DNA from 3 places in the Streptomyces sp. NPDC018019 genome. Region 3 is predicted to be linked to each of the others. Evidence: predicted binding sites of a transcription regulator. Region 3 holds the regulator's gene; each other region holds the start of a gene.

Region 1 (10,451 bases), on a different contig from region 3:
CCGCGTCCGCGCCCAGCCCGTGCACGCCGAGCCGGGTCGTACGGCCCGCGTGGGTGACGCTCAGCCCGTCGTCCCCGTGCGTGACCTCGGCGCCCAGCACCGCCACGCAGCACTCCGCGAACGCCTCGGCCCAGCGGCGCGTCAGGAACGCCGCCCGGTCGCCGCCCAGCATCCCGAGCAGCACCGCCTCGGCCACGTCGTCCGGCAGCATCCGGAAGTAGTCGGCGGGCGCCCACGGCGTGTGCGAGAAGTGCCCGATGCGCAGGTCGGGGCGGCGGGCGCGGAGCAGGCCGGGGACCAGCGCGAGGTGGTAGTCCTGCACCAGCACCACGGCACCGGGCGCGGCCTCGTCGGCGAGCGCGTCCGCGAAGGCCGCGTTGTACGCCTCGTACGACGCCCACCGGGCGCGGAAACCCTCGTCGAAGGACGGCTCCAGCGGTGTCTGGTAGAGCAGGTGGTGGACGAACCAGAGCACCGAGTTCGCGATGCCGTTGTAGGCGTCGGTGAAGACATCGGCGGGGATGTCCAGCATGCGCACGTGCTGCCCGCCCGTGTCGGCGGTGTCCAGGTGGCCGCCGGCGCGCCGGGCGGCCACACGGTCGCCGTCCCCGAGGGCGGCGCACACCCACACCGCCCCGTCGGAGCCGATGGCGGAGAGACCGGAGACCAGCCCGCCGCCGCCCCGTTTGGCGGTGAGCGAGCCGTCCTCCCCCTTCGTGTACGAGACCGGGCCGCGATTGGACGCGACGAGAACCTGGGCACCAGAACGCGCGGAGACCATGCTGCGAGACTAGCCCGCGACAGATCCGCTCAAACGTGCGGCGCCCAGGGCGGACGTCACGGTTTTCCGCGGTGGCCGGCGAGGTACCCGGAGGGCTTCTCCGGCTCTGTGCCGGGAGCGCCCCGACCCGGCCCCGGCTCAGGCCGCGCGGCGCTCCGCGTACTCCGGTATCTCCGCCATCGGCGGCCGCTCCTCGGTGTCCACGTCCCAGGTGCGCGGTACGAAACCGGCCTCGCCGCGCTCGAACTGGGTCAGCCGCGGGCGCACCAGGTGGCCGCGCGCCAGCCGCAGCTGCGCGGTGCGGTAGATCGCCGCCGCCATCCGGCCGAGCGCCTGGCCGCCCTGGTGGCGGTGCTTGCGCACCCCGACGTCGACCTGGGCCAGCGCGTCCAGCCCGGCCGTGTGCAGCGCGTCGACCAGCAGGCCCAGCTCCACGCCGTAGCCCACCGGGAACGGCAGCCGCTCCAGCAGCGACCGGCGGGCCGCGTACTCGCCGCCCAGCGGCTGCACGAATCCGGCCAGCTGCGGCCAGTGCAGGTTCAGCAGCGGCCGGGCGACCAGCTCGGTGACCCGGCCGCCCTGCCCCGCCGCCTCGCCCAGCGGCCGGTCGTACATCCCCTTGACGAACTGCACGCCCGGGTCGGTCAGCAGCGGCCCGACGATCCCGGAGACGAACGTGGCGGAGAACTCGCGCAGGTCGGCGTCGACGAAGCAGACGATGTCACCGCGGGTGACCAGCAGGGAGCGCCACAGCACCTCGCCCTTGCCGGGCAGCGCGGGCAGCCGCGGCAGCACCTCGTCCCGGTGGACCACCCGCGCGCCCGCCTCGGCCGCGACCTTGGCCGTGCCGTCCGTGGACCCGGAGTCCAGCACCACCAGCTCGTCGACGAGCGGCACCGACGGTGTCATCAGCTCCGTACGGATCGCCTCGACGATCGCGCCGACCGTCGCCTCCTCGTCGAGCGCCGGCAGCACGACGGAGACCGTCTGCCCCGTCTCGCGCTTGGCGGCCAGCAGCCGGTCGAGCGGGCGGTCGGCGGCCGACCAGGACCGGCTGGCCAGCCAGCGCTCCACCTCTTCCAGCACCTGCGCGTCTCCTTCGTTCCCGGACCAGCGATGTGATCCATCTCGCGGTGCGGACGGCTGTCTCAACCGCCCGGCCCTTCGGCTACAGTCTTGAACAACGCGATCGCCCCGGACATGCCGGGGTCGCCGCGACAAACGCCTGGGCCCCGGCCCAGCGCCATACCGCTCATCCAGAGGGGCAGAGGGACACGGCCCGTTGAAGCCCCGGCAACCCTCCAGCCGTCTCGTCTCCGCGCCCGCCGCGGACCGCGGGGCTCCGGCTAGGGAAGGTGCCAATTCCGTCTCGTGGCGAGATGCGCCGCGAGGAAGATGAGGAGAAAGGGCCTCGCCTCCATGGCTGTGCAATCCCCCGAAAGCACCCTCTCCACCACGGTCTCCCTGGGCCCCGCCGTCGCCCTGTCCTGCCGCGAGTGCGGCGAGCGCTTCGACCTCGGACCGATCTTCGCCTGCGCCGTCTGCTTCGGGCCCCTGGAAGTGGCGTACGACCTGCCGGCGGGCGACCCCGAGGGGCTGCGCAAGCGGATCGAGGCGGGCCCCAACAGCATCTGGCGGTACGCGCCGCTGCTGCCCGTCCCCGCCGACGTGGCGGCCAAGCCCAACCTCAACCCCGGCCTGACCAAGCTGGTCAAGGCCGACAACCTGGCCCGCGAGCTGGGCGTCACCGGCGGCCTGTACGTCAAGGACGACTCCGGCAACCCGACCCACTCCTTCAAGGACCGGGTCGTCGCCATCGCCGTCGAGGCCGCCCGCGCCTTCGGCTTCACCACCCTGTCCTGCTCCTCCACCGGCAACCTGGCCGGCGCGGTGGGCGCCGCCGCGGCCCGCGCCGGTTTCCGCTCCTGCGTGTTCATCCCGCACGACCTGGAGGCGGGCAAGGTCGTCATGGCCGCGGTCTACGGCGGCGAGCTGGTCGGCATCGAGGGCACCTACGACGATGTCAACCGCTTCTGCTCGGAGCTGATCGGCGACCCGCTCGGCGAGGGCTGGGGCTTCGTCAACGTCAATCTGCGCCCGTACTACGGAGAGGGCTCCAAGACCCTCGCCTACGAGATCTGCGAGCAGCTCGGCTGGCGGCTGCCGGACCAGATCGTCATCCCGATCGCCTCCGGCTCCCAGCTCACGAAGATCGACAAGGGGCTGAAGGAGCTGATCGCGCTCGGGCTGGTCGAGGACCGGCCGTACAAGATCTTCGGCGCCCAGGCCGAGGGCTGCTCGCCGGTCTCCACCGCCTTCAAGGCGGGCCACGACGTGGTACGGCCGCAGAAGCCGGACACCATCGCCAAGTCGCTGGCGATCGGCAACCCGGCCGACGGCCCGTACGTGCTCGACATCGCCCGGCGCACCGGCGGCGCCGTCGAGGACGTCACCGACGCGCAGGTGGTCGACGCGATCAAGCTGCTGGCCCGTACGGAGGGCATCTTCGCGGAGACCGCCGGCGGGGTGACCGTGGGCGTCACCGAGAAGCTGATCGAGAACGGCCTGCTCGACCCGGCGCTGACCACCGTCGTGCTGAACACCGGGGACGGCCTCAAGACGCTGGACGCGGTCGCGCCGACCACCGGGCCGACGGCCACCATCCGGCCGAGCCTGGACGCGTTCCGCGCGGCCGGCCTGGCGGGCTGACCGCCACCCGTCCCGTCCCTCCCTCCCGCATCCCGCCCGCAAGCCGGAAGGCAGAACACCATGAGCGTCAACGTCCGCATCCCGACCATCCTGCGCACCTACACCGGCGGCCGGGCCGAGGTGCCCGCCGAGGGCGCGAACCTCTCCGAGGTCATCGCGGACCTGGAGAAGAACCACTCCGGGATCGCGGCGCGCGTCCTGGACGACACCGGCAAGCTGCGCCGCTTCGTGAACGTCTACGTCAACGACGACGACGTGCGCTTCGAGCAGGGCCTTCAGACCCCGACCCCGGACGGCGCGGGCGTCTCGATCATTCCGGCGGTGGCCGGCGGCTGCTGAGCGCCAGGAAGCCGTAAGGATTCTTTCCGGCCCTTTCCGGGGCCGACGGCCGGAATCGCCCCGTCCGCCACGAAGCGGACGGGGCGATTCCGTGTTGTTAAAGGCGATACAGTTGTGGTGATCCCTCGTCGTACGCGTGCCGAGCGCAGAGAAGACCCCGGCAAGTTGTGGGCGAAGTGTGGACATGAATTGTCGCGTTGGTGAGCTATGCCCGGCCCGACTTGCCCAGGAGTATGGGCATATATCCGCATTTTTGCGATTGTTCGCACGCAGAATTCTCGTCCGATTGACCTGTTGCGCTGGGCAGTTGGACAGATACATTCAGCGGCGGTCGACGCGTTCCGGCGCACACCCCCTCCTGTCGGGGGGTGAGGTCTGACCCGGGTCCGCGGAGTGCGGTCCTGTGCAAGGGCCAGTAATAGGGGAGTTAGGCATGGCTCAGGGCACCGTCAAGTGGTTCAACGCGGAGAAGGGGTACGGCTTCATCGCGGTCGACGGTGGTGCGGATGTTTTCGTCCACTACAGCGCGATCCAGATGGACGGCTACCGCACCCTTGAGGAGGGCCAGCGGGTCGAGTTCGAGATCTCGCAGGGCCAGAAAGGGCCGCAGGCGGACATGGTCCGCGTGGCCGGCTGAAGCGCCGACCGACTGCTGCGTACGAGGGTCCGCGTCTCCTTGGGGAGGCGCGGACCTTCTGTATGCGGCCCGGACGCCGCGGGGCGCGCCGGGCCATCCGGCCGTGCCCGGTTTGACGGTTGTCGCGCCGGGGGAGAGCTCTCGCCAACGCGCTTGCACTCTCGTGGGTCGAGTGCTAATCATTGCGTTAGCACTCTACGAGTGAGAGTGACAGCTAAGGACCGACTCGGTGAGGTCGGCGGGCCGGTGGGGCAAGGAACCACAGGGTCGCAGACCGTCCGTCGCGGGCGCCAGCGCGGTCCGGAGTATCCACCCTCCCCCAGACTCCGTCCGGGGGGACCCCCAGTCCGGGAGGACCACTTCACATGGCCAAGATCATCGCGTTCGACGAGGAGGCACGGCGCGGTCTCGAGCGCGGGATGAACCAGCTCGCCGACGCCGTCAAGGTCACCCTCGGCCCCAAGGGCCGTAACGTCGTCCTCGAGAAGAAGTGGGGCGCCCCCACGATCACCAACGATGGTGTGTCCATCGCCAAGGAGATCGAGCTCGAAGACCCGTACGAGAAGATCGGCGCCGAGCTGGTCAAGGAGGTCGCGAAGAAGACGGACGACGTCGCCGGTGACGGCACGACGACCGCGACCGTCCTGGCCCAGGCCCTGGTCCGCGAGGGCCTGCGCAACGTCGCCGCCGGCGCCAACCCGATGGCGCTCAAGCGCGGCATCGAGCGCGCCGTCGAGGCCGTCTCCGCCGCCCTGCTGGAGCAGGCCAAGGACGTGGAGACCAAGGAGCAGATCGCCTCGACCGCCTCCATCTCCGCCGCCGACACCCAGATCGGCGAGCTGATCGCCGAGGCCATGGACAAGGTCGGCAAGGAAGGCGTCATCACCGTCGAGGAGTCCCAGACCTTCGGTCTGGAGCTGGAGCTCACCGAGGGTATGCGCTTCGACAAGGGCTACATCTCGGCGTACTTCGCCACCGACATGGAGCGGATGGAGGCGTCGCTCGACGACCCGTACATCCTCATCGTCAACTCGAAGATCTCCAACGTGAAGGACCTCCTTCCGCTGCTGGAGAAGGTCATGCAGTCGGGCAAGCCGCTGCTGATCATCGCCGAGGACGTCGAGGGCGAGGCCCTGTCGACCCTGGTCGTCAACAAGATCCGCGGCACCTTCAAGTCCGTCGCGGTCAAGGCCCCGGGCTTCGGCGACCGCCGCAAGGCCATGCTCGGCGACATCGCCATCCTCACCGGTGGCACGGTCATCTCCGAGGAGGTCGGCCTCAAGCTGGAGAACGCCGGTCTCGACCTGCTCGGCCGCGCCCGCAAGGTCGTCATCACCAAGGACGAGACCACCATCGTCGACGGTGCCGGCGACAGCGAGCAGGTCCAGGGCCGCGTCAACCAGATCCGCGCCGAGATCGAGAACAGCGACTCGGACTACGACCGCGAGAAGCTCCAGGAGCGCCTGGCGAAGCTGGCCGGCGGCGTGGCCGTCATCAAGGCCGGTGCCGCCACCGAGGTCGAGCTCAAGGAGCGCAAGCACCGCATCGAGGACGCCGTGCGCAACGCGAAGGCGGCCGTCGAGGAGGGCATCGTCGCCGGCGGTGGCGTCGCCCTGCTGCAGGCCTCCTCGGTCTTCGAGAAGCTGGAGCTGGAGGGTGACGAGGCCACCGGTGCCGCCGCGGTGAAGCTGGCGCTGGAGGCCCCGCTCAAGCAGATCTCCGTCAACGGCGGCCTCGAGGGCGGCGTCGTCGTGGAGAAGGTGCGCAACCTGGCCGTCGGCCACGGTCTGAACGCCGCGACCGGCGAGTACGTCGACATGATCGCCGAGGGCATCATCGACCCCGCCAAGGTCACGCGCTCCGCGCTGCAGAACGCCGCGTCGATCGCCGCGCTGTTCCTGACCACCGAGGCCGTCATCGCCGACAAGCCGGAGAAGGCCGCCGCGGCTGCTCCGGGCGGCATGCCGGGCGGTGACATGGACTTCTGATCCTCCCGGATCACCTGTCCTTGGTTCGCCGGGGCGGTACCCCTCCTCCCAGGGGGGTGCCGCCCCGGCGGCGTTTTCGGGCCCGGCAGGCGCCCGGGACCGGCGCGCGTCCGGGTCCGTGCCCGGCGGGCGCCCGGCTCCGTACGGCTGAGGTCCGACGGTCGGGCACGGCGGTTGGGTACGGCGGTCCTTGCGTGGCCCCCGGGTGACGGGTACACGAACCCCCATGACGACTCGAAACGGGCAGACCGCCCGACCGGACCGGTTCGACGCGGACACCGTCGCGCTGATCACCGGCGGCAGCAGCGGTGTGGGCCTGGCGGCCGCGCGGCGGCTGCTCGCGGACGGCGCGCGGGTGGTGGTGTGCGGACGCGACGCGCGCCGCCTCGACACCGCCGCCGCGCACCTGCGGGAACGGGCGGAAGCGGCGGTGACGGGCGGTGAGACGGCCGTCGCGGGCGGCAGCACGGGGGTGGCGGGCGCCGCCGCGGACCGGGTGCTGGCCGTACGGGCCGACACCGCCTCCGTCGCCGACCTCGACGCCGTGGTGCAGGCCGTGCGCGAGCGCTTCGGGCGCCTCGACATCATCTTCGCCAACGCCGGGGTGTACGCCGCGGCCCCCTTCGAAGAGATCACCGAGGCCGACTTCGACCGTGCGGTCGGCGTGAACTTCAAGGGCGTCTTCTTCACCGTCCAGCGCGCGCTGCCGCTGCTGCGGGACGGTGGCGCAGTCGTCATCAACGCCTCGTCGCTCATCCAGCGCGGGCAGGCGGACGCCACCCTGCACTCCGCGACCAAGGCCGCCGCGCACAACCTCGCGCGCACGCTCGCGGCGGCGCTCGCCGGGCGCCGTATCCGCGTCAACTCGGTCAGCCCCGGCTACGTCGACACGCCGATGTTCGCGGGCTCGGACATCGATCCGGCGGAGGCGGAGAGGCTGCGGGCGCAGACGGCGGCGGGCCGGTTCGCGCATCCCGAGGAGATCGCCGCCGCGGTCGCCTTCCTGGCCTCCGGCGAAGCGGCGTACGTCAACGGGCAGGACCTGGTCGTCGACGGCGGGCTGCACGGCTGCGCCCTGTGAGCGGGCACCGCCGGGCCGCCTCGGCGGTATGTCGCTTTCTGTGAGATACGGCATGTAAGGCGGCGCTGGTCCCGGTATGGACATGGCGGCCATACTTTCCGGAGCCTTGCCGGAAGGTGATCTTCCGGTACGGCCGCCCCCCGCACCCCGGACGCCCCCTTAAGGACGCCCATGAGCACGCTCGACTCCCTGATCGTCGCCGTCAACGACGGTCTGTGGACCTACCTGCTGATACCGCTGGTGGTCTGCGCGGGCCTGTATTTCACGGTCCGTTCCAAGGCCGTACAGCTGCGGCTCTTCCCGGAAATGCTGCGCGTGCTCAGGGACCGGTCGCAGCCCCGGGCGGACGGCTCCAAGCCGGTCTCGTCCTTCGGCGCCTTCACCATCTCCGCGGCGGCGCGGGTCGGTACGGGCAACATCGCCGGTGTCGCCACCGCCATCACCCTCGGCGGCGCGGGCGCGGTGTTCTGGATGTGGGTGATGGCGCTGATCGGCGGTGCCTCGGCCTTCGTGGAATCGGCGCTGGCACAGCTCTACAAGGTGCGCGACCGCGGCGGGTCCGGCACGTACCGGGGCGGCCCCGCGTATTACATGCAGCGCGGGCTCGGCAAGCGCTGGCCGGGGGTGCTGTTCGCGGTGGCGATCACCGTGACCTTCGGGTTCGTCTTCAACGCCGTGCAGTCCAACACGATCACGGCCGTGGCCTCCGGCTCCGTGCCCGGCGGCGGACCGGGCTGGTTCGCCCCGGCGGTCGGCGTGCTGCTGGCCGTGCTCCTGGGCCTCGCGATCTGCGGCGGCGTGCGCCGCATCTCGGCGGTCACGACCGTCCTCGTACCGGTCATGGCCGTCGTCTACCTGCTGCTGGGCGCCACGGTCGTCCTGCTCAACCTCGGTGATCTGCCGCGGGTGTGCGGCGACATCGTCGGCGGTGCCTTCGGCGTCAAGGAGCTGGCGGCCGGCGGGCTCGGCGCGGCGATCCAGCAGGGCGTCCGGCGCGGGATGTTCTCCAACGAGGCGGGTCTGGGCTCGGCGCCCAACGCGGGCGCGGCGGCCGAGGTCACCCACCCGGTCAAGCAGGGCCTCGTGCAGTCCCTCGGCGTCTTCTTCGACACCCTGCTGATCTGTTCGATGACCGCCTTCATCATCCTGACGACCGCCCCCGAGCCGGGCGGCCGGCGGGGCGCCGACCTCACCCAGTCCGCGCTGACCGACACGCTCGGCGGCTGGGCCGGTCACGTGCTGACGGCCATCGTCTTCCTGCTCGCCTTCAGTTCCATGATCGGCAACTACTACTACGGCGAGTCCAACATCGGCTTCCTGACCCGGCGCGCCTGGGTCCTGCCCGCCTACCGCGCCGTCGTCCTGGCCGTCGTCTTCCTGGGCGCGCTGGGCTCGGTCGGCGTCGTCTGGAACCTCGCCGACGTCTTCATGGGCCTCATGGCGCTGATCAACCTGCTCGCCATCCTCCCGCTCTCGGCGATCGCCTTCCGCCTCCTCGACGACTACACGGCCCAGCGCCGGTCGGGGCGGGACCCGGTGTTCACCGGCTCCCGCATGCCGGACCTGACGGGCGTGGAGTGCTGGCCGGACGAGCGGCCCGCGGCCGCGGTGGAGCGCGGGGAACGGGAGGACCGGGAGCGGGCGGTCGGGGCCCGGGCGGGCGCGGGCGTGCGCTGAGCCGCCGCGGCCGGGTGCCCGGTCAGACGGTGGTCGGCTGCTGGTCCGGGCGGGCGGCGTCCGGCCGGGACGCGGCCGGGGCATCGGCGCCGGGCGGTGGCGGGGCGGTGTTCAGCTCCGTCCGGGCCTGCTTGCCGAAGCCGAAGAAGTACGTGGCCAGGAAGCCGGCCGCGTAGCCGATGAGCAGGCCGAGGGCGTAGACGAGCAGGGTCGCGCCGAGGGACTGGTTGCCCTTGAGCAGGGGGAACAGGGCCCAGCCGGACGGGCCGATGGCGGTCGAGCCGACCGCCGTGCCGAGCTGGTTGAACAGGCCGACGAAGCCGCCGCCGAACGCGCCCCCGACGCAGGCGGTCACGAACGGGCGGCCCAGCGGCAGTGAGACGCCGTAGATCAGCGGTTCGCCGACGCCGAGGAAGCCGGCGGGCAGCGCGGACCTGATGGTCGTACGGATCGAGCGGTTGCCCGGCAGCCGGACGTAGACCGCCAGCGCGGCGCCCACCTGGCCGGCGCCGGCCATCGCCAGGATCGGCAGCAGGACCGTGTAGCCCTGCTGTTCGATCAGTGTGGTGTGGAGGGGGATCAGGGCCTGGTGCAGGCCGAGCATGACGAGCGGGAGGAAGAGGCCGCCGAGCAGGAACCCGGCCGCGGCGCCGCCGTGGGCGAGCAGCCAGGTGGCGCACGTGCCGATGGCGGTGGCGATCTCACCGGCCACGAACATCAGGCCGAAGAGCGTGACCAGGCCGGAGACCAGCACGGTCACGGTGGGGGTGACCAGGACGTCCAGCGCCTCGGGGACGTGCCGGCGGCACCACTTCTCGATCTGTACGGCGAGCAGCGCCGCGCCCAGCGCGCCCAGGACACCGCCCTGGCCCGGCGCCAGCTGGTGGCCGAAGGCGGTCACCTTGGCGACGCCCGCGTACATGATGATCGCGGCGACCGCGCCGCCCAGCACGGGCGTGCCGCCGAACTCCTTCGCGGTGTTGTGGCCGACGAAGACCGCGATCAGGGACAGGAAGCCGGAGGCGATGGCGGCCAGCGCCGGGACCAGGGCGGGCAGCACGCCGAAGTTGGTCAGCAGGCCGTTCAGGCCGGCGATGATGCCGCAGCCGATGAGGGCGGGGATCAGCGGTACGAAGATGTTCGCGATCCGGCGCAGGAAGAGCTTGACCGGGGTGGCGTTCCTGGCCTTCTGCCGGGCTTTCAGGGCGGCGCCCTGGGCGGCGAGTTCCTCGGCGGTGG
Region 2 (10,451 bases), on a different contig from region 3:
ACATGGCGGCGGCGAAGCCGGGCAGCCCGGACGGCAGCCGGCCGTTCATCGACAAGTCGGTGTAGGTGTAGCCGAAGACCGTGATCAGTACGGCGAAGGCCAGCAGCCACATCTCCGTGCGCCGCCGGTCGGGGGCCTGGGCCAGGGCGGCGAACGTCATCGTGCGCTCGGCGTCGCTCTCCGGGCCCCCGGGGGGCCGGAGCGAGCTCGTCAGTCCACGCACGGGATGCCTCCGCCATCGATCATGGGAGCCGTCTGCCCGGAACCTTCCGTCCCCGAACCGGACTCCCCCGCCGATGAGGAAGACGAGGGCGACGGTTGCAGGGTTCCCGCAGGTGAGAGAGGTGTGACGGGTGTGGCGCCGGGTCCGGCACCGGGGGCGGCCGGGGTGCCGGGTGCGGGGGAGCGGCCGTCCGCGGCCCCGGTCTCCCGGGCGACCAGCCGGCGGATCTTGTCGGGATCGACCAGGTTCACGTCCTCGCCGCGGTGCTTGGCGAACCCCTCGACGGGCAGCGTGGTGAACCGTACGTTCCCGCCCGAGAGGTTCTTCGCCTGTTCGACGAACGACAGCAGGTCCCAGCCCTCGTCGATCACCAGGTCGCGTTTGGCGACGTCCAGCAGCCGCAGCAGGCGCAGCGGGTCGGTGAAGGTGCCCGCCGAGTTCAGCTTGTGCGTGGCGGAGGCGAGGAACGCCTGCTGGCGGCGTGTCCGGTCCAGGTCGCCCGCGGGCAGCCCGTGCCGCTGCCGGACGAACGCCAGCGACTGCGGCCCGTCGAGGGTCTGCCGCCCGGCCGGGAAGTCGGCGCCCGAGTACCGGTCCTTGACCGCGTGCTTCAGACACACCGGTACGCCGCCGAGCGCGTCCGCGATGTGCAGGAAGCCCACCAGGTTCACCTCGGCGAAGTGGTCGATCGGCACGCCGAGGAAGGCGCGCACCGTCTCGATCTCGGCGCGGCGGCCCGCCTCCCGCCCCGCGTGCTCCAGCCGGTCGTGGTCGGTGACGCCCTGGCGCGCCAGCCGGTCCTCCGCGGCGGCCTTGGCCAGCCCGTACGCCTTCTTGATCTTGTCCTTGCCGTGGCCTGGTACGTCCACCAGGTCGTCGCGCGGGATGGAGAAGGCGGTGGCCCGGCCGCCGTCGGCGGGCACGTGCAGCAGGATCAGGGTGTTGGTGTTGTAACCGCCGATGTCGGACGAGGCGCCCGCGTGCAGCTTCTCCAGGACGTCCTTCGGCAGGTCGTTGCCGTCCTGGTCCTTACGGCTGTCCAGCCCCATCAGCAGGATGTTGGTCGCCCCGCCGGACGACTTCGGCGCGCCGTCGCCGAGCGCCCGCGACGAGCCGATCTGCCCGGTCAGGTCCCGGTAGAAGTACCAGCCCGCGCCGGCGGTGCACAGCAGCAGCACGGCGGCGCACAGCGCCAGCCTGCGCAGCACGCGGCGCCGGGTCCGGCGGCCGTGCCGGGCTCCGCGCCGCCGCCCCTGCGGGCGGGCTGCGTCGTCCGGGGTGGTGAGCCTGCGACGGTGCTTCATCCGGACAGGCTCGCCGGGCGGGGCTGAAGAAAGCCTGAAGGTTCTGAAGAGGGGTTCAGGGGCGGGCGGGCGCCGGGGCGGGCAGGGTGGCCACGAAACGGGCGCCGGGCTGCCCGTCCGCGCGGTCCCGTACGGTCAGGTCGCCGCCGTGCGCACGGGCGATGCCGCGGGCGATGGACAGGCCCAGCCCCGTACCGCCGGTCTCCCGGTCGCGTGCGGCGTCCAGGCGGGCGAAGCGTTCGAAGACCCGCTCGCGGGCGGTGGGCGGGATGCCGGGGCCGTCGTCCACCACCTCCAGTACGGTCTGCCGACCGTCGTCCTCCTGGGGCCGCGCGAGAACGCGGACCTCGGAACGCGCGTGGCGCAGGGCGTTGTCGACCAGATTGGTCAGCAGGCGTTCCAGCTGCGCCGGATCGCCCCGCACGGGGACCGGCTCGTCGGCCACCACCACCAGCCGGGGCCCGCCGCCCGCCGGCCGGCGCGCGGCCTCCTCGGCCGCCAGCAGGGCCAGGTCGACCGGCTCGGCGGCCCGCGGGGCGTGCGCGTCGAGCCGCGCGAGGAGGAGCAGGTCGGCGGCGATCCGCTGGAGGCGCTCGGTGTCGCGGAGGGCCGCGCGCACGGATCGTTCGAGGTCGGCGGTCGGAACCGGACGAGCAGCGGGTTCTCCGGATGGGGCGGGCCCGGCCGCGAGCGCGACCTCCAGCCGGGACCGTACGGCCGCGATCGGGTTGCGCAGCTCGTGCGACGCGTCGGCGACGAACTGGCGCTGCCGGGTGACGGCCTGCTCCAGCCGGTCCAGCGTGGCGTTGACCGTACGGGCCATCAGCGCGATCTCGTCACCGCCCGCCGGGTCCGGCACCCGCCGGTCCAGCTCGCTCTCGCTGACCGCGGCCAGCTCCCGCCGGATCGCGGTGACCGGGCGCAGCGCCAGCCCGGTCACCGCCCAGGCGATGGCGGCGGCCAGCGCGATCAGCGGCGGGGCGCTGGCGAGCAGGGCGACGCCGATGGCGTGGGTGGCGTCGTCCACGTCCGAGAGCACGGTCACGGCGTACACGTACCGCGCCTGCCCGTCCCCGCCGGGCGGCGTGGCGCGGACCACGACCACGTCCGCCCGCGAGCCGCCCGCCGCCGCGGCCGGGGCGCCGCTGAGGACGCGGTCGGCGGAGTCCTGGCCCGGGGGCGGGCGCAGGTCCCGCAGCTCGGTGGCGAGCGGGTCGGCGGAGCGGAGGCTGGTCGCGACGACCCGGCCCGCCGGGTCCAGGACCAGCACCAGGTCGACGCCGTCGGCGGGCGAGGACAGGACGTCGGGAAGGGCGCCGGTGTCGGCCTGCGCGGCGACCTTGCGGGCGGCGACTTCGGTGCGGCTGGTGGTGTTGTCCAGGAGGTTGGCGCGCAGCAGCGCGTAGAGCCAGCCGCCGCCCACCGCCAGGACGAGGGCCATGGCCAGGGCGGCGGCCGCGGCGGAACGGCCGCGCATGGAGGCGGGGCCGCGCCGGAATCGGGTGGTCCGGTTCCGGCCCTGCGGGCGGGGCTCAGTCCTCACCGGGCGCCATCCGGTAGCCCGTGCCGTGCACGGTACGGATCGAATGGCGGCCGAACGGGGTGTCGACCTTCTTGCGCAGCGACGAGACGTACACCTCGACGATGTTGGGGTCCACGTCGGCCGGCGAGTCCCAGACCTCGTCGAGGATGTCCCGCTTGGCGACCGCCTGGCCGTCACCGGCCATGAGGCAGCGCAGCACGGCCAGTTCGCGGGCGGTCAGCTCGATGTCGGTCTCGCCGCGGCGGCAGCGGCGCGCGTCGGCGTCCAGGGTGAGGTCGCCGCACTGGAGCGTACGGGGGCGCTCGGCGGCCCGGCCGCGCCGGGTGAGGGCGCGCAGGCGGGCGAGCAGCACGACGAAGGAGAACGGTTTCGTGAGGTAGTCGTCGGCGCCCGAGTCCAGGCCCTCGGCCTCGTCGTACTCGCCGTCCTTGGCGGTCAGCATCAGCACGGGCGTCCAGTCGTCGCGGCGGCGCAGCCGCCCGCAGATCTCGTAACCGCTGGGCCCCGGCAGCATCACGTCCAGCACGATGGCGTCGTAGTCCCCGGTCAACGCAAGCTCAAGACCGCGGTGGCCGTCCCGGGCCAGATCGACCCAGTGCCCCTCGGCGGCCAGCCCCCGCCGCAAGGAGTCGGCCAGACCCTCTTCGTCCTCCACGACCAGTATGTGCATGGGGCCATTGTGGCGGCTACACATGCCGCTGACGCGGCGGGTGAGGGGGTGGGGTGCGCGGCTTCCGCCTTACGCCTGGTGGGGGTGCGCGCCGTGCGCGAGGGGTCCGGTGGGTGGGGGCCCCGAGCCCCACAACGCAACCAAATGCGATCAGCGCGCAGCGCGAAGGCCCACACCCCCACCCGCCGCGACAGCGGCATGCGGCGTGCGGCATGCACCCCCGGGCCAAGGATTCCCCGGCCCCCCACCTGGGCAAGGTGGCCACGACCCCCGTAACCGGAAAGACGCGCCGCAAGGCGCATTGGCACTCCGCTTGACCGAGTGCTAACCGCGTCATAGTCTCGGCTCTGGCACTCTCCACCGGGGAGTGCCAAACACAGCGACGGGCAGGTCCGGCACCCGCGACGACGGATCCACCTGGTCGCCACCTCAGACAGTTAACCCCGTGAGATCTCCGAAGGGGGAGGTCGGATCGTGACGACCGCCAGCTCCAAGGTTGCCATCAAGCCGCTTGAGGACCGCATCGTGGTCCAGCCGCTCGACGCCGAGCAGACCACGGCTTCGGGCCTGGTCATTCCGGACACTGCCAAGGAGAAGCCCCAGGAGGGCGTCGTCCTGGCCGTGGGCCCGGGCCGCTTCGAGGACGGCAACCGTCTTCCGCTCGACGTGACCGTCGGCGACGTCGTGCTCTACAGCAAGTACGGCGGCACCGAGGTGAAGTACAACGGCGAGGAGTACCTCGTCCTCTCGGCGCGCGACGTGCTCGCGATCGTCGAGAAGTAATTCACCGAAGATTGCCTTGATCTGCGCCCCTGGTTCCCGCGTCTAAACAACCGGTCACCCGGGGCGCAGTTCGTTGGAGAGAACGACTAAGGACACGTAACTCATGGCGAAGATCCTGAAGTTCGACGAGGACGCCCGTCGCGCCCTTGAGCGCGGCGTCAACAAGCTTGCCGACACCGTGAAGGTGACGATCGGCCCCAAGGGCCGCAACGTCGTCATCGACAAGAAGTTCGGCGCCCCCACCATCACCAACGACGGTGTCACCATCGCCCGTGAGGTCGAGGTCGACGACCCGTACGAGAACCTCGGCGCGCAGCTGGTGAAGGAGGTGGCGACCAAGACCAACGACATCGCCGGTGACGGCACCACCACCGCCACCGTGCTGGCGCAGGCGCTGGTCCGCGAGGGCCTGCGCAACGTCGCCGCCGGTGCCTCCCCGGCCGCCCTGAAGAAGGGCATCGACGCCGCGGTCAAGGCCGTGTCCGAGGACCTCCTCGCGACCGCCCGCCCGATCGACGAGAAGTCCGACATCGCCGCCGTGGCCGGTCTGTCCGCCCAGGACAAGCAGGTCGGCGAGCTGATCGCCGAGGCGATGGACAAGGTCGGCAAGGACGGTGTCATCACCGTCGAGGAGTCCAACACCTTCGGTCTGGAGCTGGACTTCACCGAGGGCATGGCCTTCGACAAGGGCTACCTGTCGCCGTACATGGTCACCGACCAGGAGCGCATGGAAGCCGTCCTGGAGGACCCGTACATCCTCATCCACCAGGGCAAGATCTCCTCGATCCAGGACCTGCTGCCGCTGCTGGAGAAGGTCATCCAGGCCGGCTCCTCGAAGCCGCTGCTGATCATCGCCGAGGACGTCGAGGGCGAGGCCCTGTCGACCCTGGTCGTCAACAAGATCCGCGGCACCTTCAACGCCGTCGCGGTGAAGGCCCCCGGCTTCGGCGACCGCCGCAAGGCGATGCTCGGCGACATGGCCGCCCTGACCGGCGCCACCGTCATCGCCGAGGAGGTCGGCCTCAAGCTCGACCAGGCCGGTCTGGACGTGCTGGGCACCGCCCGCCGCGTGACCGTCACCAAGGACGACACCACCATCGTGGACGGTGGCGGCAAGTCCGAGGACGTCGAGGGCCGCGTCAACCAGATCAAGGCCGAGATCGAGACCACCGACTCGGACTGGGACCGCGAGAAGCTCCAGGAGCGTCTGGCGAAGCTGGCCGGCGGCGTCTGCGTGATCCGCGTGGGTGCGGCCACCGAGGTCGAGCTCAAGGAGAAGAAGCACCGTCTGGAGGACGCCATCTCCGCGACCCGCGCCGCGGTCGAGGAGGGCATCGTCTCCGGTGGCGGCTCCGCCCTGGTGCACGCCGTCAAGGTGCTGGAGGGCAACCTCGGCAAGGAGGGCGACGAGGCCACCGGTGTCGCCGTGGTCCGCCGCGCCGCCGTCGAGCCGCTGCGCTGGATCGCCGAGAACGCGGGCCTGGAGGGCTACGTCATCACCTCGAAGGTGGCGGAGCTGGAGAAGAACCAGGGCTTCAACGCCGCGACCGGCGAGTACGGCGACCTGGTGAAGGCCGGCGTCATCGACCCGGTCAAGGTCACCCGCTCGGCGCTGGAGAACGCCGCGTCGATCGCCTCCCTGCTGCTCACGACCGAGACCCTGGTCGTCGAGAAGAAGGAAGAGGAGGAGGCCGAGGCCGGTCACGGTCACGGCCACGCCCACTGAGGCACCTCAGCCGTACGAGGCCCGGTCCCCTTTCGAGGGGGCCGGGCCTCGTCCCGTTCACGGGGGCACGGTGAACACGGGGCGGGGGAGCACGGGGTTCGGGAGCGCGGAATTCGGGAGCGCGGGGAAGGGCTCGGAGGAGTCGCCGTGTCAGGCCGAGCGGTCGAGCTCCCCCGGACGTACGGGCGCGGCGAACGGCTGCCCCTTCGTGTAGCGCTCCACCTCGTCCAGCGCCTGGTCGGCCATGCGGTGGAGTTCGCCGCCCAGGGAACCGGCGATGTGCGGCGTGAGCAGGACGTTGGGCAGGTCGTACAGGGGCGAGCCGGGGGGCGGTAGCGGTGGGTCGGTCACGTCCAGGACGGCGTTGAGGCGGCCGGACACGAGTTCGGGGAGCAGGGCCGCCTCGTCGACGAGCGTGCCGCGGGCGGTGTTGATCAGGGTGGCCCCGTCGCGCATGCGGGCCAGCCGGCGGGCGTCGAGCAGGTGGCGGGTGGCGGGCAGTGCGGGGGCGTGGACGGTGACCACGTCGGAGGCGGCGCAGAGGTCGTCGAGGGAGGCGAGGGTGACGCCGAGGCGGGTGGCCTCGGACTCGTCCACGTACGGGTCGTGGAGGAGGACCGTCAGGTCGAAGGGGCGCAGGAGGGCGATGACGCGGCGGCCGATGTGGGAGGCGCCGATCACGCCCACCGTACGGCGGTGGTTCCCGGCGCCTTCCAGTTCCTCGTACCAGTTGTGGGGGGCGCGCAGCGCGCGGTAGCGGTGCGCGGTGTGCAGGACGCGCTTGTTGGCGAAGAGGATCGCGGCGAGCGTGTATTCGGCGACGGGCTGCGCGTTGGCCGCGGCGGCCGAGGTGACGGCGATGCCGCGGTCCCAACAGGCGCTGCTGACATGGTGTTTGACCGAACCGCCGGCGTGGATGACGGCCCGCAGGCACGGGGCCCGGTCGAGGACGGCCGAGGTCAGCGGGGGCGCGCCCCACGAGGTCAGGAGGATCTCGGCGTGGGTCAGCGCGGTGGCCACGGCCGGGGGCGGGTCGGCCAAGTCGTGGGCGACCAGGCCGGGATCGGTGCGGGTGAGTGCCGTCAGGCGGCTGCGGTGGCGGTCGGCGAGCAGGCGTTCCGCGAGGCCCGGTTGCATGGCGAGGAGCAGCGCGGGGTGGAGTCGTGCCTGGTCGGAGCGATTGTCAGTGGTGTGGTGCATGGTGGAAGCGTGCTCCTGGTCCGGGGGCGTCATTGGACGCTTCCGGCGGTGAGTCCGGCCTTCCAGTGCCGCTGGAGGGACACGAAGGCGATGATCAGGGGGAGGACGGCGAGGAGGGAGCCGGTGACGACGAGGGGGTAGAAGGACGGCTCGCCGTGGGCGTTGCCGTTCCAGGCGTACAGGCCGAGGCTCACGGGGAAGAGCCGCTGGTCGGAGAGCATCACCAGGGGGAGGAAGAAGTTGTTCCAGATCGCGGTGAACTGGAAGAGGAAGACGGTCACCAGGCCCGGTGCGACCATCCGCAGGCCGATGGACCAGAAGACGCGCAGCTCGCCCGCGCCGTCGATACGGGCGGCTTCGAGCGCCTCGTCGGGGATGTAGCCGGCGCTGAAGACCCGGGCCAGATAGACGCCGAACGGGTTGACGAGCACCGGCACCAGCACCGACCAGTAGGTGTTGACCACGCCGGTCCTGCTGGCCAGCAGGTAGAGCGGGAGGGCCAGCGCGGTGGTGGGGACCAGGACGCCGAGCAGGACGACGCCGAAGAGGTGTTCCTTGCCGGGGAACGTGTACTTGTCGAAGGCGTAGCCGGCGGCCACGGAGATCAGGGCGCACAGCGCGGCACCGGCGCCCGCGTAGAGCAGGCTGTTGGCGTACCACCGGAAGTAGATGCCGTCGCCCTCCGCGGCGAGGCGGGAGAGGTTGCCGGCCAGGTCGAAGCCCTCGAAGGACAGGGCGTCACCGGCCAGCAGGCCGCCCGCGTCCTTGGTGGCGGCGGTGACCAGCCAGACGAGGGGGAAGAGCGTGTAGAGGACGGCGAGGACGAGCGCCGCGTTGACGGCCGCGGGGGAGAGCCAGCGGCTGCGGGAGCGGCGGGCGGCGGTGCGTACGGCCGGGACGCGTGCGGCCGGGGCGCGGGACGGGCGTACGGGCGCGGGGGACGCCGGGCCGGAGTCGGCGGTGCGGGGCGGTGGCGCCATCAGGGCCTGCCCTTCGGGTGGGCGAGCGGGGGACGGTGCGGGGGACGGGCGGTGCCGGGGGCGCCGGCCGTGCGGGACGGGCGACGTCCGGGCCGGGCGGACCGGGCGGAGCGGCCGGAGAGGCGGGTGACGGCGAAGGACAGCAGCGCGGCGGTGAGGGCGAGCAGGACGGAGGCGGCGGCGGCCAGGCCGTAGTCGTTGCGGGCGAAGGCGGCGGTGTAGGCGTACAGGTTCGGCGTCCAGGAGGAGGTGACGGCGGAGCCGGAGCCCTGGTTGAGGATCAGTGGCTCGGTGAAGAGCTGGAGCGAGCCGATGACGGTGAAGAGGGCCACCATGACGAGGGAGGAGCGGATCAGGGGGAGCTTGACACCGGTCGCGATGCGCCAGGCGCCCGCGCCGTCCACGGTGGCCGCCTCGATCACCGAGCGGTCGATGGCCTGGAGGGCGGCGTAGAAGATGACCATGTTGTAGCCGAGCCACTCCCACAGCGCGATGTTGACGACGGAGGGCAGCGCCCCGGCGGGGGAGAGGAAGTCGAGGCCGAGGCCGCCGGACTCCATCGCGGCCACGACCGGGCTGAGCTTGGGCGTGTAGAGGTAGACCCAGATCAGGGCGGCGATGACGCCCGGCACGGCGTGCGGCAGGAACAGGGCGAGCTGGAAGAAGCGGCGGGCGCGGGCGAGCGCGGAGTCCAGCAGCAGGGCCAGCGCGAGCGCGCCCGCGAGCAGGAGGGGGATGTAGAGGGCGCAGTAACCGAGGAGGACGAGGAAGCCGTCGCGGAAGGCGTGGTCGCCGAGCGCCGCCGCGTAGTTGCCGAGTCCGCTGAAGACCGTGTGCGTGCCGCCGAAACCGAGGCCGGACTGCTGTTCGGTGAAGAGGCTGAGCCAGACCGCGTAGCCGATCGGGACGACCATGACCACGCCGAACAGGGCGAAGAAGGGGGTGAGCAGTACGGCCGCGGCGCGTGTCCTGGCGTTCACCGGCCCATGACCTTCAGGCCGCGCTTGCGCAGTTCGCGCACCGTCGCGTCGCTGCCGGCGCGTACGGCGGCGGCCAGCGAACCCGTACCGCCCGCCACCTTGCCGAACTCGTCCTTGAGCGTGGTGTTGGTGGTGCTGGTGGCCGGGCCCCAGCCCCAGTTCGCGTTGACCGAGGCGGCGGCCGCGTCGAAGAGGGCGTAGACGTCCTGGCCGCCGTAGTAGCGGGTGTCGAAGGCCCGGCGGGCGACCGGGCGCAGGGCGGTGGCGGCCGGGTAGGCGCTGGACTCGCCGGAGGCGACCCGGGCCCGGACCGCTTCGGGCGCGGTGGACATCCAGGCCGCGAACCGCACGGCGGCCCCGGCGTGCCGGCTGCTCTTGGTCACGGCCGTCGTCGAGCCGCCGAGCATGCCGCTGGCGGGCCTGCCGTCCCAGGTCGGCACGGGTGCCGCCGCCCACTTGCCGCTCTGGTCCGGCAGCGTGCCCTTCAGTACGCCCGCGCCCCAGGAGGCGCCGAGGTAGCCGACGGTGCCGCCGCTCCGGAGCGAGTTGGTCCAGCCGGGGCTGAAGGAGACGTGGGTGTGGACGAGGTCGTCCTTGAGGAGGCCCTGCCAGTAGTCGGTGACCTTCCGGGTCGCCGGGTCGGTGGTGGTGAGCTTCCAGGAGTCGCCCTCGGTGGCGAACCACCGGGCGCCCGCCTGCCAGACCATCGCCTCGAAGGTGGTCGGGTCGTCGGGGAAGAACGTGCCGATGCGGGCCTTCGGGTCGGCCTTCCTGACCGCGGCGGCGGCGGTGCGGAAGTCGTCCCAGGTGTGCGGCACTTCGATGCGGTGCCGGGTGAAGAAGTCCTTGCGGTAGTAGAAGACCTGCGGCGCGGCGTCGAAGGGGACGGCCCAGTTCCGGCCGCCGAGGGTGGTCAGCTGGACGGCCTGCGGCAGCAGCTGTTTCTTCAGCCCGGACGTCATGTACGGGGTGATGTCCTTGATCGCGCCCTGGCTGACGAACTCCGGGAGCGTCGGGTATTCCACGCTGACCAGGTCGGGCG
Region 3 (10,451 bases):
GTGACGGTGGGGCCCTCGGCGGTCTTCTCGCAGCGGATCACCGCCCCGCAGAACCCGGTCACGGCCTCCTCGACCACCAGGTCCGGCTCCGCCGCGACCTCGGGGGCCGGCTGCTGCTTCTTCCACGGCGGGGTGAGGTCCGGGCCGTACTGTCTGCTGCGCATCCGACAGACGATAAGAAGGGATGGCCGGTCAGCGCCGCGACACGCCGAAGCGACGGCTGAGCGCGTCACGTTGCTCACGGACGAATCGGGCATCCACGACAGCGCCGTGCCCGGGTACGTACCGCGCGTCCTCCCCGCCGAGGGCCAGCAGCCGGTCCAGCGCGGCCGGCCATTGCCCGGGAAACGCGTCGGGCCCGGCCTGCGGCTCGCCGGACTCCTCGACCAGGTCGCCGCAGAAGACGACCTCGGGCGAGCCGTGGCTGCCGGGGACGAGGACCACCAGGTCGTACGCGGTGTGGCCGGGACCGACGTTGGCCAGCAGCACCTGCCGGTCACCGAGGTCGAGGGTGCGCTCGCCGGAGACCAGATGGTGCGGGTGGACCAGCAGGTCGGCGGCCTCCGCGGCGGCATCCGGGGCCACACCGTGCGACTCCGCGCTGCGCCGCAGTTCGTCCTGGGCGCGCGGCAGGAACGCGTCGAGGCCCGCGGCGCCGAAGACCTGGACACCCGCGAAGGCGGCGGTGCCGAGGATGTGATCGAAATGGGGGTGGGTCAGCGCGACGTGCGTCACGTTCCGGCCCGTGATGCCGCGCAGCTGACGGCGGAGTCCGGCACCGTCCCGGATCGTCGCGCCGGTGTCCACGATCAGCACGCCGGAGGCGCCGACGACGGCACCGACCGTCTCGTCCCAGCCGGGCATCCGGCGCCGCCCGACACCCGCGCCGAGCTCTTCCCACCCGGCCTCTTCCCACGTCGTACGCATACCGAGACGCTAGCGGCAGCGCGATACCGTTGCCCGCCGGGCCGGCGGTCGCCGGACGCCCGCCGTGCCCGCGGCACGCGCGGTCGCCGGGTGCCCGCCCGGGCCCGCGGCGGACCGGCCGCGCGCTCCCGGAGCGCGGACCCGGTACCGCGGCCCTTGCCCCGCCCACGTGACCCGGCCGTACACTTGGTCCGGGTCTGGCACTCGGACCTGATGAGTGCCAGGGAAGACGACCCGGGAAGAACCCGGCCGCGCGCCGGTGACACGGCCGGACTGGAGGTGTGCGCGATGCTCAGTGAACGCAGACTCGAAGTGCTGCGCGCCATCGTCCAGGACTATGTCGGGACCGAGGAGCCGGTCGGCTCCAAGGCGCTGACCCAGCGGCACAAGCTCGGGGTCTCGCCCGCCACGGTCCGCAACGACATGGCAGCCCTGGAGGACGAGGGCTTCATCGCCCAGCCGCACACGAGCGCCGGACGCATCCCGACGGACAAGGGCTACCGCCTCTTCGTCGACAAGCTGGCAGGCGTCAAGCCGCTGTCCAGCCCCGAGCGGCGCGCCATCCAGAACTTCCTGGACGGCGCCGTCGACCTGGACGACGTGGTGGGACGTACGGTACGGCTGCTGGCGCAGCTCACCCGGCAGGTCGCCGTCGTGCAGTACCCGTCGCTGACCCGGTCCACGGTGCGGCACGTGGAACTGCTGTCGATGGCCCCGGCCCGGCTGATGCTGGTCCTGATCACGGACACCGGCCGGGTCGAGCAGCGCATGGTGGACTGCCCCGCGCCGTTCGGCGAGACCTCCTTGGCGGACCTGCGGGCGCGGCTGAACAGCCGCGTGGTGGGCCGGCGGTTCACGGACGTGCCGCAGCTCGTGCAGGATCTCCCGGAGTCCTTCGAGCAGGAGGACCGGGGGACGGTCTCGACAGTTCTGTCGGTGTTGCTGGAGACTCTGGTGGAGGAGACCGAAGAGCGGCTGATGATCGGCGGCACCGCCAATCTCACGCGCTTCGGGCATGATTTCCCACTGACCATCCGGCCGGTGCTGGAGGCCCTTGAGGAGCAGGTGGTGCTCCTCAAACTGCTCGGGGAGGCCAAGGACTCCGGCATGACCGTACGCATCGGGCATGAGAATGCCCATGAGGGCCTGACGTCCACATCGGTCGTCGCGGTCGGCTACGGTTCGGGCGACGAGGCAGTCGCCAAACTCGGCGTGGTCGGACCGACCCGCATGGACTACCCCGGAACGATGGGAGCGGTACGCGCAGTGGCACGTTACGTCGGACAGATCCTCGCGGAGTCGTAAGTGGCCACGGACTATTACGCGGTCCTGGGCGTACGGCGCGACGCCTCGCAGGACGAGATCAAGAAGGCTTTCCGGCGGCTGGCGCGCGAGCTGCACCCGGATGTGAACCCGGATCCGAAGACCCAGGAGCGGTTCAAGGAGATCAACGCCGCTTACGAGGTGCTGTCGGACCCGCAGAAGAAGCAGGTCTACGACCTCGGCGGCGACCCCCTCTCGCAGGCGGGTGGCGGCGGCGGGGCCGGCGGCTTCGGCGCGGGCTTCGGCAACTTCTCCGACATCATGGACGCGTTCTTCGGCACCGCCTCGCAGCGCGGACCGCGCTCCCGCACGCGGCGCGGCCAGGACGCGATGATCCGGCTGGACGTCGAGCTGGACGAGGCGGCCTTCGGCACCACCAAGGACATCCAGGTGGACACCGCCGTCGTCTGCACGACCTGTTCGGGCGAGGGCGCGGCGCCGGGCACCTCGGCGCAGACCTGCGACATGTGCCGCGGCCGCGGCGAGGTCTCGCAGGTCACCCGGTCCTTCCTGGGCCAGGTCATGACCTCCCGGCCGTGCCCGCAGTGCCAGGGCTTCGGTACGGTCGTGCCGACCCCGTGCCCCGAGTGCGCCGGCGACGGCCGTATCCGCTCGCGCCGTACCCTCACGGTCAAGATCCCGGCCGGTGTGGACAACGGCACCCGCATCCAGCTGGCGGGCGAGGGCGAGGTCGGCCCCGGCGGCGGCCCGGCCGGCGACCTGTACGTGGAGATCCACGAGCTGTCGCACCCGACGTTCCAGCGGCGCGGCGACGACCTGCACTGCACGGTCACCATCCCGATGACGGCGGCGGCGCTGGGCACGAAGTGCCCGCTGGAGACGCTGGACGGCGTGGAGGAGATCGACATCCGGCCCGGCACGCAGTCCGGCCAGTCGATCCCGCTGCACGGCCGCGGCGTCACCCACCTGCGCGGCAACGGGCGCGGCGACCTCATCGTCCACGTCGAGGTCATCACACCGTCGAAGCTCGACGCCGAGCAGGAAGAACTGCTGCGCCGCCTCGCGAAGCTCCGCGGCGAGGAACGCCCGCAGGGACAGTTCCAGCCGGGCCAGCAAGGGCTGTTCTCGCGGCTCAAGGATGCGTTCAACGGACGGTAGCGTGTTGTCCTGCCGGGGGGCCGGGGGTTGTCCCCCGGGCTGGCACTGTCAGCCGGGCCAGCAAGGGCTGTTCTCGCGGCTCAAGGACGCGTTCAACGGGCGCTGATCAAGCAGGCCGGACCGGACGGCGGCCGGGGCATGCGTCCCCGGCCGCCGTTCGCCGTTCCCGCCCGAAGTGCCCTGATCGCCGGGCCTGTTTGATCTTGATGCGGACGGCCCCGGTTCGGGTGCGGTGGTGCGGCGTGACACGATGTGGGCATGCCCACAGCGCTGACCGATCTCTGCCGCTATCCGATCGCGCAGGCTCCCATGGCAGGCGGTGTCTCCCGCCCGGAGCTGGCCGCCGCCGTCTGCGGAGCCGGCGGGCTCGGCTTCCTGGCCGCCGGTTACAAGACCGCGGACGGCATGTATCAGGAGATCAAGCAGCTGCGTGGGCTGACCGACCGCCCCTTCGGCGTGAACCTCTTCATGCCGCAGCCCTCCCTCGCCGACAACGCGGCCGTGGAGGTCTACCGCGAGCAGCTCGCGGGCGAGTCGGCCTGGTACGAGACCCCGCTGGACGAGATCGACCCGTACGGCGGCGTCGACGACGGGTACGAGGCCAAGCTGGCCATCCTGCGCGAGGACCCGGTGCCGGTCGTCTCGTTCCACTTCGGCTGTCCCACCCGCGCCGTGCTCGACGGGTTCGCCAAGGTCGGCACGTACACGATCGTGACCGCCACCACGGCGGCCGAGGCGCAGGCCGCACAGTGGTCCGGCGCCGACGCGGTCTGTGTGCAGGGCGTCGAGGCCGGCGGCCACCAGGGCACCCACCGCGACGACCCGCAGGCCGACGGCACCGGCGCCGGGGTCGGGCTGCTGTCGCTGATCGCGCAGATCCGCGAGGCCGTGCAGATACCGCTCATCGCGGCGGGCGGTCTGATGCGCGGCTCGCAGATCGCCGCGGTGCTGGCGGCGGGCGCGGCGATGGCGCAGCTCGGTACGGCCTTCCTGGTCACCCCGGAGTCGGGGGCGCACGCGCTGCACAAGCAGGCGATGACCAACCCGCTGTTCACCCGTACGGAGCTGACCCGGGCCTTCTCCGGGCGCCCGGCCCGCGGCCTGGTGAACCGCTTCCTGCGCGAGCACGGCCCGTACGCCCCGGCCGCCTACCCGGCCGTGCACCACCTCACCTCCGGCCTGCGCAAGGCCGCCGCCCGGATCGGGGACGCGCAGGGCATGGCGCTGTGGGCGGGGCAGGGGCACCGGCTGGCGCGGCAGCTGCCGGCCGGGCAGCTGGTCGAGGTGCTGATGGCCGAACTGGAAGCGGCACGCGCCGGGTTGGCCCTCGGAAGCGGCCAGGACACCGGGCCGGGCGTCCCGGGTGAGCCGGGAGGTGCGCTGTGACGGCGCCGGTCTTTCTCGTCGACAGCGTCCCGGGCCCGGGCGAAACCGTGCTGGACGGGCCCGAGGGCCGGCACGCGGTCTCGGTACGGCGGCTGCGCGCGGGCGAGCCCGTGGTGCTGACCGACGGCAACGGGACCGGCGCGGTGGGCGTCGTACGGGCGGCCGAGGGCAAGGACCGCCTCGTCGTCGAGGTGACCGGTACGCAGACCGAGCCGGAACCGGCGCCGCGGATCACCGTCGTACAGGCGCTGCCCAAGGGCGACCGCGGCGAGCTGGCCGTGGAGACCATGACGGAGACCGGCGTGGACGCCATCGTCCCGTGGGCCGCGTCCCGGTGCATCACGCAGTGGAAGGGCGAGCGGGCCGCGAAGTCCCTCGCCAAGTGGCGCAACACCGCCCGCGAGGCGGGCAAGCAGGCCCGCCGGCTGCGGTTCCCCGAGGTCACCGGCCTGATGTCGACCAAGCAGGTCGCGGCGCTGCTCGCGGAGGCGGACTTCGCCGCCGTCCTGCACGAGGACCGGGACGCGGGGAGCGCGCCGCTGGCGTCCGCCGAACTCCCGCCGTCCGGGCGGATCGTGCTGGTGGTCGGTCCCGAAGGCGGCGTGTCGCCGGAGGAGCTGGCGGCGTTCGAGGAGGCGGGGGCGAAGGCGTACCGGCTCGGGTGGAGCGTGCTGCGGACGTCCACGGCGGGTACGGCGGCCACGGCGCTGCTGCTGGGCCGTACCGGCCGCTGGAGTTGACGCAACGTCAAAAACGGGACGGCGGGGCCGCGGCACTCGTGCTGCCGCGGCCCCGCCGTCGTCGCGTCGCCCGCCGGCTCAGACCAGCCGGGCGTCGAGGGTGATGTTCTTGACGCCGGCCAGCGCCTGGCTCACCGGGCAGTTCTTCTTGGCGTCCTCGGCCGCGGCCTGGAAGTCCTCCTCGGACAGGCCGGGCACGCTGGCCCTGACGGTCAGCACGATGCCGGTGATGCCCTCGCCCGGCTGGAAGGTCACGTCGGCCTGGGTGTCCAGCGCCGCGACGGTGTAGCCCTTGCCCGCGAGGCCGTGCGAGAAGGCCATCGAGTAGCAGGACGAGTGGGCCGCCGCGATCAGCTCCTCGGGGCTGGTGACGCCGTTCGGCTGCTCGGCGCGGGCCGGCCAGTTCACGTCGAACGTGCCGACGGTGGAGGACGCGAGGGCGACCTGTCCCTTGCCCTCCAGCAGGTTGCCTTCCCAGTGGGTCTGCGCGGTGCGGGTGGTTGCCATGGTGACTGACTCCAGATGGTGGACGGATGGCGGTCTGTGGGGATCAGCTTAGTGATTCCGGCCCGGCGTACGGCGGGACCCGGACCGGCGGAACACGGCGGTCCGTACGGCGGCGGCGCACACTGGCCGAGCCGGGACTGTTGGTCCGCGTGCGGCGGTGGGAGGCTGCCGGACATGGGGGCCATGGGGCGCTTACGAGACGTACGGCACGTACGGACACGGCTCGCCCGGACCGGCGGGTCCCGGGCCCGGACGGCCCGGCGCGGCAGGCTGCTCGCGGCGGTGGGTGCCGCGGGCGCGGCGGTCGTCGCGGTGTCCGCGTGCGAGCCGGCCGGCGGACTGAACACCTCGTCGGTCGCGTACACCACCGACCGGGCGGGAACGCGGGCGCTGGAGCGCATCGGCGTGAACGTGAGCTGGCTGAGCTGTACGGCGACCCTCGAAGGGGACCAGCGGGCCGCCGCGAACGCGACGGCCACGGCGCACCGCCGTACGGTCGCCACCGTCGACTGCCAGGGGCAGACCACGCACGGCAGCAAGATCACCATCACCGGGCGCGTCACCTCCGAGGTCGACGGCCGCTGCGTACGCGGCCGGCTCACCGCGCGGGTCGCCGGGCAGGTCGTCTTCCAGGTCGGCGTGCTCGGCGACTGCGCCGCCGACACGCCGACCGGCACCGCGCGGCCGACCGTCACGCACACCGTCCAGCCGCCCAGCAGCGGTCACACGTCCGACGACCCACCGGACACACCGCCCGTGACGGTCACGGTCACCGCGTCGCCGGACCCCGACCCCGACCCCGATCCGGACCCGGACCCGTCGCCCAGTGACACCTGCTCGGACGACTCGCACGACCACGACGGCCAGGGCGGTCACGACGGCCACGACGGCAACGGCCAGGACGGCAACGGCCACGGCGGCGGTCACGACGGTGACGGCCACGACAACGGCGGCCACGACGGAAAGGGCGACCAGAAGCAGACCTGGGCCGCCGACCACTGATCACCCGTCCGGCGCGCCGTCCCGGGCCCGTTCCGCCACCGGCCCGGCCGCCGCACCACCGCCCACGGGCGGCCCGGTAACATCCGGACCCGTAGACGTGATGGTGTCGCGGCACGCCGTGCCGCGGTACGGCACGGTACGGGCCGGCCCCCGACGGGCGAGCCGCCGCGTACCGGCCGACGACCCGGGAGGAGCCCACCGGTGGCGGGAGAACCGCAGGCCGACTGCCTGTTCTGCAAGATCGTGGCCGGCGAGGTGCCGGCGACGATCGTGCGGGAGACCGAGACGACCGTCGCCTTCCGGGACATCAGCCCACAGGCGCCGACGCACGTCCTGGTGATCCCCAAGGTGCACTACCCGAACGCCGGCGAGCTGGCCGCCGCCGAACCGCGGATCGCCGGTGAGGTGCTGAGCGAGGCCGCCGCCGTGGCCGCCGACGAGAAGGTCGACAAGACCGGCTACCGCATCATCTTCAACACCGGCCCCGGCGCGGGCCAGACGGTCTTCCACGCCCACGCGCACGTGCTGGGCGGCCGCGACCTCCAGCGCCTGGTCTGACCGGGGCGGAGCCGCACCACCGTGTCCGTACGCGAATTCGTCGTCCTCGGCACCGCCAGCCAGGTGCCCACCCGGCACCGCAACCACAACGGCTACCTGCTGCGCTGGGACGGCGAAGGCATCCTCTTCGACCCCGGCGAGGGCACCCAGCGGCAGATGCTGCGCGCCGGGGTCGCCGCGCACGACATCAACCGGATCTGCGTCACCCACTTCCACGGCGACCACTCGCTCGGGCTCGCCGGGGTCATCCAGCGCATCAACCTGGACCGGGTGCCGCATCCGGTCACCGCGCACTTCCCGGCGAGCGGCCGGCGCTTCTTCGACCGGCTGCGGTACGCCACCGCCTACCGGGAGACGGTGAAGCTGGCCGAGGAGCCGGTGGCCGCCGACAGGGTGCTGGCGGACACCCGGTCGTACGCCCTGGAGGCGCGCAAGCTCTCCCACCCGGTCGAGGCGTACGGCTACCGGCTGGTCGAGCCGGACGGGCGCCGGATGCTGCCGGAGCGGCTCGCCGCGCACGGCATCGCCGGGCCGGACGTCGGCCGCCTCCAGCGGGAGGGCGCGCTGAACGGCGTCACCCTCGACGAGGTCAGCGAGGTCCGGCGGGGCCAGCGCTTCGCGTTCGTCATGGACACCCGGCTGTGCGACGGGGTGCACGCGCTCGCCGAGGGCTGCGACCTGCTCGTCATCGAGTCCACGTTCCTCGACGAGGACGTGCGGCTGGCCACGGAGCACGGCCATCTGACGGCGGGCCAGGCGGCGCGCGTCGCCGCCGGAGCGGGCGTGCGCCACCTGGTCCTCACCCACTTCTCCCAGCGCTACTCGGATCCGGGGGAGTTCGAGCGGCAGGCCCGGGCGGCCGGTTTCGACGGGGAACTGACCATCGCCCGCGACCTGATGCGCGTCCCGGTGCCCAAGCGGGCGTGAGGACGCGGGCGTATACGCCCTTGAGGACGCGCACGCCCGCGCGAACGGTCAGGGCAGGAAGTACATCGGGTTCGGCAGCTTGAAGGTCTTGTCGCCGTAGCCGCCGTTCAGGTCGCTGTACTGGTCGCCGAAGTTGGCGACGATGTCGTAGCCCTGCGCCTCGATGTGCTTGCGGGTGCCGGACTTGAACTCGACCGTCGAGCAGTTGGCGCCGCACGGCAGGTAGGCCGGCGGGTTCTTCTTGTCCTTCAGGTAGACGTGGGTGCGGTCGAGCGGCACGTCGTAGCCGACGTTCTTGAGGTTGCGCACGCTCCACTCGCGCTGCGCCTCCTTGCGGCCGGTGACGAAGAAGACCTCGTACCCCTTGCCGTGCGCCCAGTTGACGAGGCGGTCCATGCCGAAGACCGGGGCCATGTCGGTGCTCGCCAGGTACGTGTCCTGGGCCGCCTCGGTGTGGTGGAAGCCGACCTGGAGCTCGTAGTTGTACGTCAGCAGGGTGGTGTCGTCCATGTCCAGCACGATGGCGGGCTTCTTGCCGTGATGCTCGGCCTTGGCGCCCTTGGCGGCCTTGTCGAGGTAGCGCCGGGCCGCGTCCGTGATGCCGCGCACCTGCTTGGCGTAGTTGCTGCGCGGCGAGGCGTAGTGCTGCCCGTCCGCGGTCACCGTGTCGCCGTAGTACGCCTTGATCCGGTCCTGCACCTGGGTGAGGTTCGGGATCTCCTTGTCCGTACGCGGTACGGAGTGCTCGGCGGTGGCCTGGCCGACGCCGAACGCCGCGGTACCGGCGACGACCGCCGTGACGGCCGCGGCGCCGAGGCGGACCCGGCGGCGGGAGAGGACGGGGTGGCGCATGTGCTGCTCCTAGGTGAACCGGTGGGGGCCACCTAGGTTTAACAGAGCGTTTATCCGCTCATCTACGCGCGAAGATTCAACGGTTGGTAAAGGCTGGCCGGAAAGGCCGGTTCGCGGTGCGCCGACGCTTCGGTCGGTGCCGAAACGAGCCGCTCCTAGGCTCCCCGCCATGAACACCGCACCTTCCACCGCACCGCGCCCCGTGCCGCCCGCCGCTCACCTGGAGATCTCGCCCAGCGTCCTGTACTTCGGCACGCCGGTGGTCCTCCTCTCGACGGAGAACGAGGACGGCTCGTGCAACCTCGCCCCCGTCTCCTCCGCCTGGGCCCTGGGCCGGACGATCGTGCTGGGGCTCGGCAGGGAGGGGCAGACCGCCGTCAACCTCGGCAGCCGCCCGGACCTGGTGCTCAGCCTGCCGGACCCGGGGCTGTGGCCCGCGGTGGAGCGGCTGGCACCGCTCACCGGACGCCACCCGGTGCCGCCGGGCAAGCCCGCGGGCTGCCGTTACGAGCCGGACAAATTCGCCGCGGCGGGGCTGACCGCCGTACCGTCGCGCCTGGTCCGGCCGCCCCGTGTCGCCGAGTGCCCGCTCCAGCTGGAGGCGCGTGCCGAACGGGTGCGGCCGGACGTCTCCGGTGACTTCGTCATCGTCGAGACGGTCGTGCGCACGGTCCACGCCGACTCCCGCATCGTCGTACCGGGCACCGACCACATCGACCCCACCGCCTGGAGCCCGCTCGTCTACAACTTCCGCCACTACTTCGGGCTCGGCCCGGAACTCGGCCACTCGTACCGGACCCGGACGCCGCGCGACGGTGCCCGCCCCGCGCCGGTGAGCGCTGCGGCCAACTCGCGTACGCCGCACACGTCTTCCGCAGGCGCCCATTGACGCCCGTGCCCCGCCTCTCTACGCTCCGTTCGCATGGACGGATTACGTCTACATACGCAGACAGGACGGGGCCCGGGGGAACCGGCTCCCACCACCGTCACCGCCGTCCGCCTCACCCCCGTCCTCGTCGCCGACCCACCTCTGCTGAACACCCAGGGCGTGCACCAGCCCTACACCCCGCGCCTGATCATCGAGGTGACCACGGCGGGCGGCGCGACCGG

What was found. The regulator HrcA, encoded in region 3, represses chaperone genes, less so after heat shock. The targets are predictions, from matches to a motif close to TTNGCACTCNGNNNNNCNGAGTGCNAA.
Region 1: groL (chaperonin GroEL) is a predicted target of HrcA. The motif match lies at 4,619-4,645, and genes of this name have one in related genera.
Region 2: groES (co-chaperone GroES) is a predicted target of HrcA. The motif match lies at 4,042-4,068, and genes of this name have one in related genera.

Annotation. Positions count from the first base shown of each region.
Region 1 is NZ_JBIRGD010000005.1:126,426-136,876, reverse strand. It holds gene ACH4FX_RS10660 (trehalose-6-phosphate synthase) at 1-781, opposite strand, end outside; gene ACH4FX_RS10655 (glucosyl-3-phosphoglycerate synthase) at 920-1,867, opposite strand; SAM riboswitch class I at 2,031-2,183, shown strand; gene thrC (threonine synthase) at 2,201-3,490, shown strand; gene ACH4FX_RS10645 (MoaD/ThiS family protein) at 3,551-3,829, shown strand; gene ACH4FX_RS10640 (cold-shock protein) at 4,263-4,466, shown strand; gene groL (chaperonin GroEL) at 4,832-6,454, shown strand; gene ACH4FX_RS10630 (SDR family NAD(P)-dependent oxidoreductase) at 6,681-7,535, shown strand; gene ACH4FX_RS10625 (alanine/glycine:cation symporter family protein) at 7,707-9,212, shown strand; gene ACH4FX_RS10620 (PTS transporter subunit EIIC) at 9,235-10,451, opposite strand, start outside.
Region 2 is NZ_JBIRGD010000001.1:221,810-232,260, forward strand. It holds gene ACH4FX_RS01120 (FtsW/RodA/SpoVE family cell cycle protein) at 1-160, opposite strand, end outside; gene ACH4FX_RS01125 (LCP family protein) at 211-1,527, opposite strand; gene ACH4FX_RS01130 (sensor histidine kinase) at 1,583-3,004, opposite strand; gene ACH4FX_RS01135 (response regulator transcription factor) at 3,060-3,740, opposite strand; gene groES (co-chaperone GroES) at 4,215-4,523, shown strand; gene groL (chaperonin GroEL) at 4,627-6,249, shown strand; gene ACH4FX_RS01150 (hydroxyacid dehydrogenase) at 6,400-7,449, opposite strand; gene ACH4FX_RS01155 (carbohydrate ABC transporter permease) at 7,479-8,429, opposite strand; gene ACH4FX_RS01160 (carbohydrate ABC transporter permease) at 8,429-9,409, opposite strand; gene ACH4FX_RS01165 (ABC transporter substrate-binding protein) at 9,406-10,451, opposite strand, start outside.
Region 3 is NZ_JBIRGD010000004.1:140,931-151,381, reverse strand. It holds gene ACH4FX_RS09070 (DUF3097 domain-containing protein) at 1-164, opposite strand, end outside; gene ACH4FX_RS09065 (MBL fold metallo-hydrolase) at 193-927, opposite strand; gene hrcA (heat-inducible transcriptional repressor HrcA) at 1,216-2,232, shown strand; gene dnaJ (molecular chaperone DnaJ) at 2,233-3,369, shown strand; gene ACH4FX_RS09050 (nitronate monooxygenase) at 3,628-4,755, shown strand; gene ACH4FX_RS09045 (16S rRNA (uracil(1498)-N(3))-methyltransferase) at 4,752-5,495, shown strand; gene ACH4FX_RS09040 (OsmC family protein) at 5,574-6,002, opposite strand; gene ACH4FX_RS09035 (hypothetical protein) at 6,186-7,004, shown strand; gene ACH4FX_RS09030 (histidine triad nucleotide-binding protein) at 7,206-7,562, shown strand; gene ACH4FX_RS09025 (ribonuclease Z) at 7,584-8,489, shown strand; gene ACH4FX_RS09020 (HAD family acid phosphatase) at 8,538-9,341, opposite strand; gene ACH4FX_RS09015 (flavin reductase family protein) at 9,511-10,230, shown strand; gene ACH4FX_RS09010 (enolase C-terminal domain-like protein) at 10,264-10,451, shown strand, end outside.